2 regions of the Exiguobacterium sp. s152 genome follow, and region 1 is predicted to be linked to the other one. Evidence: riboswitches for the same ligand, from Rfam matches in the RefSeq annotation. Region 1 holds a riboswitch; the other holds the start of a gene.
What was found. A riboswitch is a leader RNA that binds a small molecule or an ion and turns the genes downstream of it on or off. The one in region 1 is predicted to bind thiamine pyrophosphate.
Positions count from the first base shown of each region.

Region 2: it holds a riboswitch for thiamine pyrophosphate, as region 1 does, so the genes downstream of both, thiT (energy-coupled thiamine transporter ThiT) here and thiW (energy coupling factor transporter S component ThiW) in region 1, are expected to answer to the same signal.

Region 1 covers NZ_JACSLX010000006.1:15,240-20,776, forward strand. The annotation lists gene KNP72_RS11165 (YcxB family protein) at 55-555, shown strand; gene KNP72_RS11170 (GNAT family N-acetyltransferase) at 537-1,016, shown strand; gene KNP72_RS11175 (hypothetical protein) at 1,011-1,277, opposite strand; gene thiW (energy coupling factor transporter S component ThiW) at 1,341-1,829, opposite strand; TPP riboswitch at 1,894-1,992, opposite strand; gene KNP72_RS11185 (hypothetical protein) at 1,995-2,336, opposite strand; gene KNP72_RS11190 (aminoglycoside phosphotransferase family protein) at 2,379-3,347, shown strand; gene KNP72_RS11195 (hypothetical protein) at 3,349-4,095, opposite strand; gene KNP72_RS11200 (hypothetical protein) at 4,188-4,883, opposite strand; gene KNP72_RS11205 (AAA family ATPase) at 4,982-5,537, shown strand, end outside.
Region 2 covers NZ_JACSLX010000002.1:102,022-107,558, reverse strand. The annotation lists gene pknB (Stk1 family PASTA domain-containing Ser/Thr kinase) at 1-1,206, shown strand, start outside; gene rsgA (ribosome small subunit-dependent GTPase A) at 1,251-2,135, shown strand; gene rpe (ribulose-phosphate 3-epimerase) at 2,137-2,793, shown strand; TPP riboswitch at 2,813-2,913, shown strand; gene thiT (energy-coupled thiamine transporter ThiT) at 2,990-3,562, shown strand; gene KNP72_RS04560 (thiamine diphosphokinase) at 3,562-4,149, shown strand; gene rpmB (50S ribosomal protein L28) at 4,208-4,396, opposite strand; gene KNP72_RS04550 (Asp23/Gls24 family envelope stress response protein) at 4,650-5,012, shown strand; gene KNP72_RS04545 (DAK2 domain-containing protein) at 5,035-5,537, shown strand, end outside.

The sequences.
Region 1 (5,537 bases):
TGAACGGAACTTTTCTTCATGTGAGACGTATAGGACACCGAGGAGGGAATGATGATGAAAATCCAATACGAATTGACAGAAGACGACTATATCCGGTTCAACTTGAGCCATATTAAACGTTCGAAAACAGGAAAGCGGATGATCCTCTTACAGCGAATCATCGGACCACTTATCTTTTTAGGCGCTGCTTTCGTGCTGGCGACGTGGCTCCAAGAGACGGACTGGTGGCTATATGGCATATACGGGATCGCTAGTATTCTATGGTTCCTGTATTATCCAAAATACTTTGAACGGCACGTCCGGAAGCAGACGCGGCGTCTCATCGACGAACGCAGCAACGAAGGCATGATTGGCCCCCACACGATGGATTTGGAGGAGACTGGTCTGCGCGATTTAAATGAGTTCGGCGAGACGCGTGTGTCATGGGCAGGAATCAAGGAAGTCGTCGAGGAGGACGATTATGTGTATCTATACAACTCCTCGGTCAGCGCCTATATTTTGCCGAAGCGCGGACTGGACATGGAAGAGGTGCGCCGATGGCTGCCGATACGCTGACGATTCAACTTGTCGATGACACGAACCGGGAGGCTGTTGTCGCCTTGACCGTCGCTTCTGACCAAGCTCGCTTTATCGAAACAAACGCCGAATCGCTTCGCGAGATGGAAACCGATGTCAAATATGCGTGGCAGTGCTATGCGCTTTGTCGCGATGAGCATCCCGTCGGCTTCATAATGATTGGGGCCGAGAACAAGGTGGAGCGTTACATCTGGCTCGATCGATTTATGATCGATGTGACAGAGCAAGGGAAAGGAATCGGGTCACGCTTTTTACAGTTGGCACTCGTGTGGATTCAAGAGCGATTCGATGTGGATGACCTCATCCTCAGTCTCCATCCGACGAACGAACCGGCGAAACGATTTTATGCGAAGGGTGGATTTGTCGACAGCGGCTTGATTGATGAGGCAAACGGGGAAGAGATTTGGGTGTATCACGTCAAACAGGGACAGCCGTCATAAGTCGGCCGTCCCTGCTTTTGTGGACGATGTATTTTGGACAGCACTGCCCGCTTTGAAAAAGAGAACGATCGCGGCCACTCCGAAAATCGAGATGAACACGTTTTGAAGCAACACATCGACGAACATCGGCTCGCTGGAAAACGTGCCCGTCGCAATCTGAGCATTCCAGCGGGTGAACGTGGCGATGCGTTCGAGCGTGTACAAGAGACCGGACATGAACAGGCAAGCGGTGGCCGCCAATAATAGCGTCAATCGATTCAAGAAATGACCTCCTAATATCTGATATCCTGATTTTACCATTTACTATCGGTGGGAGGGAAGTATTTATCGCTTCGCCGTGAGCGGTCGCAATTGCTTGACCCGAGCCAAGACGATCCAGCCGAGCACGGCCCCAGTCACACTCGAGGCAAGGAAAGCTGGGAAGAAGAACAGCGCCCCGAACTCGCTCCCCATCAATAACTTGGCATACGGGACGGCGACGAGCGAAGCGATGAGGCCAGTCCCGATGACTTCACCACATGCGGCGAAGGCTACGCGGTTCGTCCTCATATAAAAGATACCGGCGAGCAGTGCGCCAATCATACCACCAGGGAACGCGAGGAGCGATCCAGTACCGGTCATGACACGGACGAGTCCGGTCACGAACGCGACGAGCACGGCCCCGATCGGCCCGACGGTGACGGCGGCGATGACGTTCACCATATGTTGAATCGGATAGGCACGGGCGACACCGGTCGGAATCGAGATGAACAGGGAACCGATGACGGCGATGGCGATGAGCATCGCCATCCAAGTGAGTTGTTGAATACGCATAGATAGTCTCCTTTCAAAATGAAAACGCCACTTCTCCAAGTGGAAAAGTGGCGTGGAAAGACAGACGAATCCCACACCACTTCCCTACGCTGGTATGAGCCAGATCAGGTTCGAAGGGTCCGGCGCATGCCGTCTCAGCCCGAAGGCTCCCCTAGTGGTCGTTTATTAACATGAGTATAGCATACCGTCATTTGACGCGGTCGAGCTTTCGTGGCGGAACGCGACATAGATGATTCCGACGAACAGGCCGTACAACAAAAGGGAGAAGACGAGATTGATCAGCCACGGGAGTGTCCCCATGAACACGGCGACGGACGCGTTTTGAAACCAGACGAGCGAGAGCGACAGCCCGACAAAGCTGAGAACGAGCGTTGTCCAAAAGCCGACAGCTCGGCGCTTGAACAGACGCCAAACGAGCAGCCCGATGATGAGACTGACGACGGCCGTCGCCCCTAAGTACATATACAAGATGGCATCGACCGGGTATGAGTAATATACAACGTCCATATCGTTTCCTCCTAGGAGATGATGAAAGAAAGGGTGAACAGGATGAGACAGGCAATCCCATGGCGTGACCGATCGTTTCGTGAACGGTTCGAACGATGGATTGAGGCAAACGTGCCGAATGCGAGGTGGCACGTGATCAAAGATACCGATTTGACGTACTTGCTTGTTGGCGCGCTCAATGAGGAACGTTACTACGCCAAAGCGGTGACCGATATCAGCCGCGGCGAAGCCAATCTGTCGGCGTTTCTGGCCGAGCGGCATCCTCATGTCGTCCCTGACGTCATTGCCATTGATTCAGCCCGGAACTGGTTGCTCATGCGAGACATCGGCGGAGAGGCGTTACGTGAACGACCGGACGTGAGTCGATACGAAGCGGCGTTGCGTCAATACGCACAACTGCAGCGCCAGGAAATCGACCAAATCGAGACCTATTTGTCTTACGGCATCCCGGAACGGCGACCGGCCAAGTTGAAGGATGAAATCCAAACGTATTTGCCTGAGCTCTGTGCTGGGCTTGAGCCATACAAAGCCGAGGCCATACTTGCGCTTGAAGACGAATTGATTGCCATGTGTGACGAGCTCGCGACCGGGATGCCGATGAGCCTCGAGCACGGTGATTTGCACGGCGGTAATATCTTCTGGCGGGAACGGACGAACGATTTGTGTATCCTCGACTGGGGCGACGCGACCGTCACGCATCCGTTTTTCAGCGTGCGTGTATATTGGAACGCGCTGTACGACGTATTGCCGGAAGAGGACGAGGTCGCCTGGTATGAACAGATTCAAACGATGCGCGCGGTTTACTTAGAAGCGTGGAGCGGCGTCGCATCCGACGACGTGCTTTGGCGCCATCTGTTGATTGCCGAGGAGCTCGGTTGCGTCTACCGGGCCTTGTCGTGGTACCTGTACGTGACAAAATATCGGCACAATGCGGCAGCGTCGAGCGATAAGCCGGCGCAATGGCTCAACTTGTTACTCGAGTACCGGGACTTGAAACGACGCTTCCCATAAGTCATTCATGTTTCTCGAGTAGGTTTTCATAATCCGTCTCGCTCCAAAACAGCGGAGCAATCGACTCCGGCCCTTTGAAAATCTCACCGTCTCGGTCGTAGACGATGGCGTAGCCGCCTTCGACTTCAAAGACGATCAAGTCGGCCTTCACTTCCTTGACCCCGTTTCCCGCGATGATGACGTTCTCGAGCGGATCGCGCGCCAGTTGTACGCCCCATTCGTCGAGCTCGACGATGAGCGCGGATGTGTAGGCGTGGCGATTATAGAGCGCCTGAAACTCGTCTTCGGTCAAAACGACGTCCGTCGGTGGGGCACTCGCTCCGTATTTTCGTTTCTCAATCTCTTCGACGAATTGAAGGAACGACGCTTCTTGCCAAAACAGCGGCGCGACCGACTCGGGACCGTTGGCGATGTCTCCATTTTCACTCTCATAGATGGTGGCATAAGTGCCGTCGTCGAGTTTGAACGGATGGATATCGGCGTATGTATGATGGATGCCGTCGCCGGCGATGACGACGTGCTCGAACGTCTCGCGGAACGGGGTGATTCCATCGTTCTCGAGGGCCTTCAAGAGCGGCGGGACTTTTTCGTATTGGTCGAACACGTCCTTGAAGTCTTCGCGCGTCCATGTGGTGATTTCTTCGGGCGATGGCTCGTTTGTATCAGCCGGGACGAGTGGTTTCTCGACTGGATCCGTGCATCCGGTAAGCAAGAACACACTGAATCCGAGCAAGCCTAGGCGTTTCATTAATCAAACCTCCTAAGAAAGTTACATTTTTTCCCTATTATCAATGAGCGTAGCACGTTTGCCAGTCATTGAGAACCTGGGTACTTTCTCGTTCAGGGGTGTCGCTGTAAGTAGCGGTCGAGTGCCTCGTGAAATCGTTGTTGCTGCTCGACCGGGATGTCATGCTCGGATGCGGCCCCATAGCGAATCAGATGATAGAGCGAGGCGTCGATGTCCGTCAGCTCGATGCGCTCGAACCAGTCGATGAGCGTCTCATTCGTCCGAAGCTTTAGCTCAGGGGCGAGCGAGGCGTTGAACGTGATGAGCCAATCTCTCAGTTCGATATTCGTGAGCAGCGGGAACGTCTGTGCCTCGATCGAGGCGTCCGCGTTGAGGGACAGTGGCACCGGAGCATCCGGCCTAGACGAGAACGTGAATCTTTCCCACCGTCGACGACGCAGCCATCGATGCACGCCATAGACGGTCAACCCGATGGCGGCGAGGAAGGCGAACAATGTGCCGAGTCCGCCGGGGGCATCACCATTCCCGCTACCAAATTTGAATTTGAGCATGTCTTGCTTCTCTTGCCGTTCTCCAGCTTTTCCAGGCTCATCGGTCGAACCTAAATCAATACCATCTTTTGGTGGAGGATTCTCATCTTCTTCTCTGCCCATCTCGGTCACGCTAACTGGAGATGAGGTGTTAATCGTTTGAAACCAACTGAACGTCTCTTTGCTAATGAAGACAAACATCACAACGAGACAAGCTGTCACAATCAGGAATCCTATAAATCGAGATGACCACTTCATGTTCTACCTCCTTACCAGAATGTTCAGACTGTTTATTGTCTATATTACCATAAACAGGTAAACTTCAAATAAGACATATACTAACGGAGGGGAATGACATGGGAATCGAAGCAGTCATTAAACAGTTGAATGAAGTGTATTTAGGAAAAGATGAGGTCGTCCGGCTCTGCTGCACGGCCCTTCTCGCCGAGGGGCACATCTTGCTTGAGGACGTTCCGGGCACGGGGAAGACGTTGCTCGCCAAAGCGATTGCCGGCAGTTTTGACGGATCATTCTCGCGCATCCAATTCACAGCCGACTTGCTCCCGTCCGACGTCATCGGGACCGACTACTTCAATATGCAGACGCAAGGCTTTGACCATCGGCAAGGTCCGATTTTCGCGAACATCGTTCTGATTGATGAAATCAACCGGGCCGTCCCGCGCACCCAGTCCGCGCTGCTTGAAGCGATGGAAGAACGACAAGTCTCAATCGGCGGGAAGACGTATCCGATGCCGAAACCGTTCTTCGTCATCGCGACGCAGAACCCGATTGAATCGGCCGGGACGTTCCCGCTCCCAGACGCGCAGCTCGACCGATTCCTCATCTCGATTCCGGTCGGCTATCCGGAAGCCGCCGAAGAGCGAGAACTGTTGTTGCAAGTGTTGACCGAGA
Region 2 (5,537 bases), on a different contig from region 1:
GCGCTGGCGAAATCACCGGGCGCCCGTCACACATCGGTCGCCGCCTTTAAGAAGGATTGCATGACGGCGCTCGACCCGGAACGTGCGAACGAACCGAAACGCCTCAGTACGGAACAGGACGCATTCGATCAGACGCTCGTCATGTCACCGGTCGTCCCGGACGAACCGAACGTCAAAGAGACACCGGAACAACCGGTCGCACCGAGCGAACCTGAGACAGCGAACCCGAAGCCGAAACGGAAGAAGAAGTGGTGGCTATGGCTCCTACTCCTCTTCTTGTTGATTGGCGGCGGAATCGGGGCATATGTCATCGCCGATGAGATGTCCCGTGCCGTCGTGCCAGACGTCGTCGGGATGACGAACGACGAAGCGACGACCGAACTCGAAACAGCCGGTTTTGTCGTCGAAGCGACAGAGCGGGCGAGCGATAACATCGCCGCTGGCGACGTCATTTCGCAGACACCGCAAGCCGGTCGGAAACCGAAACGCGGAACGACCGTGACGATTGTCGTGTCGGCCGGGAAAGAGACGGTTGCGATGCCGGACGTCGAAGGATTGTCTCAGTCGGCGGCCGAGCGGACGCTCAAAGACCTCGACTTTGCGGATATCGAAATTCAATCCGAGGCGTCGGAGACGGTCGATAGCGGCGATGTCATCTCCCAATCGATTGCTCCGGACAACGAGGTCGTCCCGTCTGAAGAGACGGTGACGCTCGTCGTCTCGACCGGTAGCAATAAAGTCGAACTCGCCAATTTAGCCGGGTATACGTTTGAGGAGGCGACGACGTACGCCGAACAGAATAGCTTGAAAATCGTCAAACGAGACGAGTATTCAACGAGCGTGCCCGCCAACCAAATCATTCGTCAGTTACCGACGGCCGGAACAGCCGTCGACCCGGGGACGGAATTGACCGTCATCGTGTCGCAAGGGGTCGAACCGACCGACGTCTCGATTGAACGGGAAGTCAACGTCGAAATCGATCCGCCTGCTGAAGGCGAAGAACCTGTGGCACTCGATGTCGTCATTCGGACGGTAGACGCCCGTGGCGAAGTCGAAGTGTTGCGTGATAAGATAACGGAGACGACGACTTACTCGTATACACTCGTCATTGCACCGGACGAAGTCGGAACCGCGACGATCGAAGTCGACGGGGAAGTCGTCCGAACGGATACGGTGACGTACGCACAAGCAAAAGATTCACAATGAAGAGGTGGCGTGCGCGTCGCCTCTTTTTCTAAGGAGGTCATAGGATGAAAGGTACGATTATTCGATTACAAGGCGGGTTTTATGATGTCATGACGGAAGAGAAACAAGAGATCCGTTGTCGCGCCCGCGGCAATTTCCGCAACCGGAACATCTCGCCGGTCGTCGGCGATGATGTCGACATCCAAGACCAAGGAGACGGCACAGGCTACATCTTGGCCGTCGACGAGCGGTCGAACCATCTCGTCCGCCCGCCGATTGCTAACATCGATCAAGCGTTCCTGCTGTTCTCGGTCAAGGAACCGGCGTTCTCGTTCCATCTGCTCGACCGTTTCCTCGTCTTAATCGAATCGAAGCAAGTCCACCCGATTATCGTCTTAACGAAGATGGACTTGTTGACGGAGTCGGAGCTCGAAACGATTCAAGCAGCAGCAGCTTTATACCGGTCAATCGGCTATGAGGTCATCGAGACGTCGACGGAGAACGGGGCGGGGATCGAACAAATTCGTGGGTCGTTTAAGGAGAAGACGAGCGTGTTCGCCGGACAGACCGGTGTCGGCAAGAGTTCACTCTTGAACGCGGTCGCGCCGGAACTTGAACTCGCGACCGGGAAAATCTCGAAGTCGCTCGGCCGAGGCAAGCACACGACGCGTCACGTCACGCTCATCACGCTCGCTGACGGGCTCGTCGCTGACACGCCTGGTTTCTCGAGCCTCGAGTTCCCAGAAGAACTCGCAGTCGAGGAGATGCGCTGGTGCTTCCCTGAGTTTGTCGAACGGCATGACGACTGCAAATTCCGGGGCTGTGCCCATTTGAACGAACCGGGTTGTGCCGTCAAAGCGGCCGTCGAGGCGGGAGAAATCGCTTCCACCCGTTACGAGAATTATGTTACGTTTATGGCAGAGTTAAACGATAGACAACGGAGGTACTGACATGATTAAAATTGCACCATCAATTTTAGCGGCGGACTTCGCCAACCTAGAGGCAGAAGTGAAGGCGGTCCAAGAAGCCGGCGCGGATTATATCCATTTTGATGTCATGGACGGTCAATTCGTCCCGAACATCTCGATTGGTCTCCCGGTACTCGCAAGCTTACGGAAGAAGTCGGACATGGTACTCGACGTCCATTTAATGATCGACCAGCCGGAGCGCTTCGTCGAAGACTTCATCAAAGCGGGAGCGGATATCGTCACAGTTCACGTTGAAGCGACGAACCATTTGCATCGCGTGCTTCAACAAATTAAGGCGGCCGGAGCCAAGTGTGGCGTCGTTCTCAACCCGCATACGCCGCTATCGTTGATTGAACACGTGCTCGGTGACGTCGACATGGTCCTTCTCATGACGGTGAACCCTGGCTTTGGGGGTCAGAAGTTCATCGAATCGGTCGTGCCGAAAATCGCGGCGTTGAACGAGATGCGCCAAGCGCGCCGTCTCGACTTTGAAATCGAGATTGACGGCGGCGTCAACGCGGAGACGGCGAAATTATGTATCGATGCCGGTGCTGACGTGCTCGTGGCCGGCTCGGCCATCTATAACGAGCCGAGCTATAAAGACGCAATCGATAGCATTCGCAACGCATCTCGTGTATAATCGTCCATAGAACAACAAATATTGTCGCAAGGGGTGTCACATTCTGTGGCTGAGAGGCATACGCTAACCCTTTGAACCTGTTCCGTTCACACGGACGTAGGGATGTGGCGAAAATGCACGTTGCTACTCGATAGCAGCATGGCGTTTACGTCATGCTGCTTTTTGTCGTTCGCTCATAATTTAAGGAGGGAAATAGATGAAACAACGTTTAAAATTACAGGCGCTCATTGAAATCTCATTGTTCGCCGCACTCGGTTTGATTTTTGATTTGCTCATCCCGTTCCGGATGCCGCAAGGCGGGTCAATCAGCTTGGCGATGTTGCCGATTTTCGTGATGGCGTATCGTCACGGCTTGAAAGGCGGACTTGCGACCGGTGCACTCGTCGGAACGCTGCAATTGCTGTTCGGGGCCTACATCTTCACGCCGGTCCAGTTCCTGCTCGACTACACGTTCGCTTACGGTGTCGTCGGTATGGCGGGACTGTTCGCGGGTCAAGTGAAACGAGCCGCCAAAGATGAGGCAAAAAAGACGCTCGTCGTCTATTTGGTGCTCGGCGCGCTCCTCGGCTCACTGCTTCGTTACGGCGCCCACGTCTTGTCGGGGATCGTCTTCTTCGCCGAATACGCGGAAGGTCCGGTCGTCGCCTACTCGTTCGCCTATAACATGACGTACATGCTCCCGTCCTTCCTCGTGTCGGCCGTCGTCCTCGTCCTCTTGTTCGTCTCGGCGCCGCGCTTCGCGACGCTCGCGACCCGGGACGTCCGCTAATGCGGGTGTTGATTGTGGCGGCCAGCCCGGAACCAATCTCGGGACTCCCGCGTGACGTCGATTACATCATCGGCGTCGATGGGGGGTACGAGACACTGTTGAACCACGGGCTGAACCCAGATCTCGTCGTCGGCGATTTCGACTCCTTCACGGGCGAAGTGCCGATCGACGCCGTCCGTTATCCATCTGAGAAAGATGTGACCGACCTCGAGATCGCTCTCGAGGCGGCACGGGGGCATGGCGCGACTGAGATGCTCGTATACGGCGCGCTCGGCGGCCGGCTCGATATGACGCTCAGCAATATCGGTCTGCTCGAGGCGTATCCGGAGATGCGTCTTGTCACGGCAGGGCAGACGGTACGACTCGTAGGGTCGGGACGCTATGAACTCCCGCGTCAAGACGGTCACTATTTGTCGCTCATCCCATGGAAACAGGCGAACGTGACCATCCGCGGCGTCAAATATCCGCTCGACCGTCACGATGTCGTCAGCCATGAGGCGCTCACCATCTCGAACGAATGGGACGATGAAACGGCGGACTTGATCGTGCACGAAGGTATGGTGCTCATGCTGTATGTCAAAAAATGAACACAAAAAAATCCCATCGGCGAATGCCGCTGGGATTTATTTCGTTCGTGTATAAAAATTATACGCGTTCGACGAGACCTGATTTAAGAGCGCGAGCTGAAACCCAAACTCGTTTAGGTTTACCGTCAACGAGAATACGAACTTTTTGTACGTTTACACCCCAAGTGCGTTTTGTCTTGTTGAGTGCGTGCGAACGGTTGTTACCTGATTTAGGTGATTTACCTGTTACGTAGCATTTACGTGCCATGCGTTTCCCCTCCTTTTTTATGTGGGTTCGTCCTAATAGACACTCGTTTATATTAGCACGGGTTTTTTCACGATGCAACTAGAAAATCATAGGATGACAAGAAAAAAACTTGACATTACTGGAAAGGATTTTAATAATGAATGAGGGTTACGGCTACAATTGACCGAGTTTATGGAGCAGGTTCTTTTAATAACTAGGTACTTATTGTAGAATGTAGTGAAGGAATCATTCCGAATAAAGGAGGCTACTCCATATGGCAATTGAAATGAAGACAACATATGGCAATATTGACATCACGAACGACGTGGTCGCGACACTCGCAGGCGGTGCGGCGATGGAATGTTTCGGCGTTGTGGGAATGGCGTCTCAAGCTCAATTGAAAGACGGGATCGCAGAACTATTGAAACGTGAAAACTACGCCCGAGGCGTGGTCGTACGTCAAGATGGAGAAGACGTACATATCGACATGCACATCATTGTAAGCTACGGGACGAAAGTGTCGGAAGTCGCATACAACGTGCAAAGCCGTGTAAAATACACGCTCGGTGAAACTTTAGGATTAAACGTTTCGTCGGTAAACATATTCGTACAAGGCGTTCGTCTGACGAATGACTGACGAGAACGAAGGAGGATTTGGTGTGGGTTTAAAACGTTTAGATGGATTGGTGTTCGCGAACATGGTCGCGAACGGTGCAGCCAACTTGAGCCAGAATGCGGATTATGTAGATTCGCTTAACGTCTTCCCGGTGCCGGACGGCGACACGGGGACGAACATGAATTTGACGATGACATCGGGTGCGAAAGAAGTGGCCGCACTCAACTCGGCGAATATCGCTGACGTCTCATCGAAGTTTGCACGCGGTCTCTTGATGGGGGCACGTGGGAACTCGGGCGTTATTTTGAGCCAGTTGTTCCGTGGTTTCGGTAAAGCAATCGAAGGCAAGACAGAAGTGTCGACAGTCGATTTCGCCGAAGCGTTGAAACGTGGCGTCGATACGGCATACAAGGCGGTTATGAAACCGGTTGAAGGAACGATTTTGACGGTTGCTCGTGAAGCGGCCGACGAAGCGCTCCGTGCTTCAGAGTCGACGAGCGACTTCAACGAGTTCATGGAACTCGTGATTGTCGAAGCGAAAGCTTC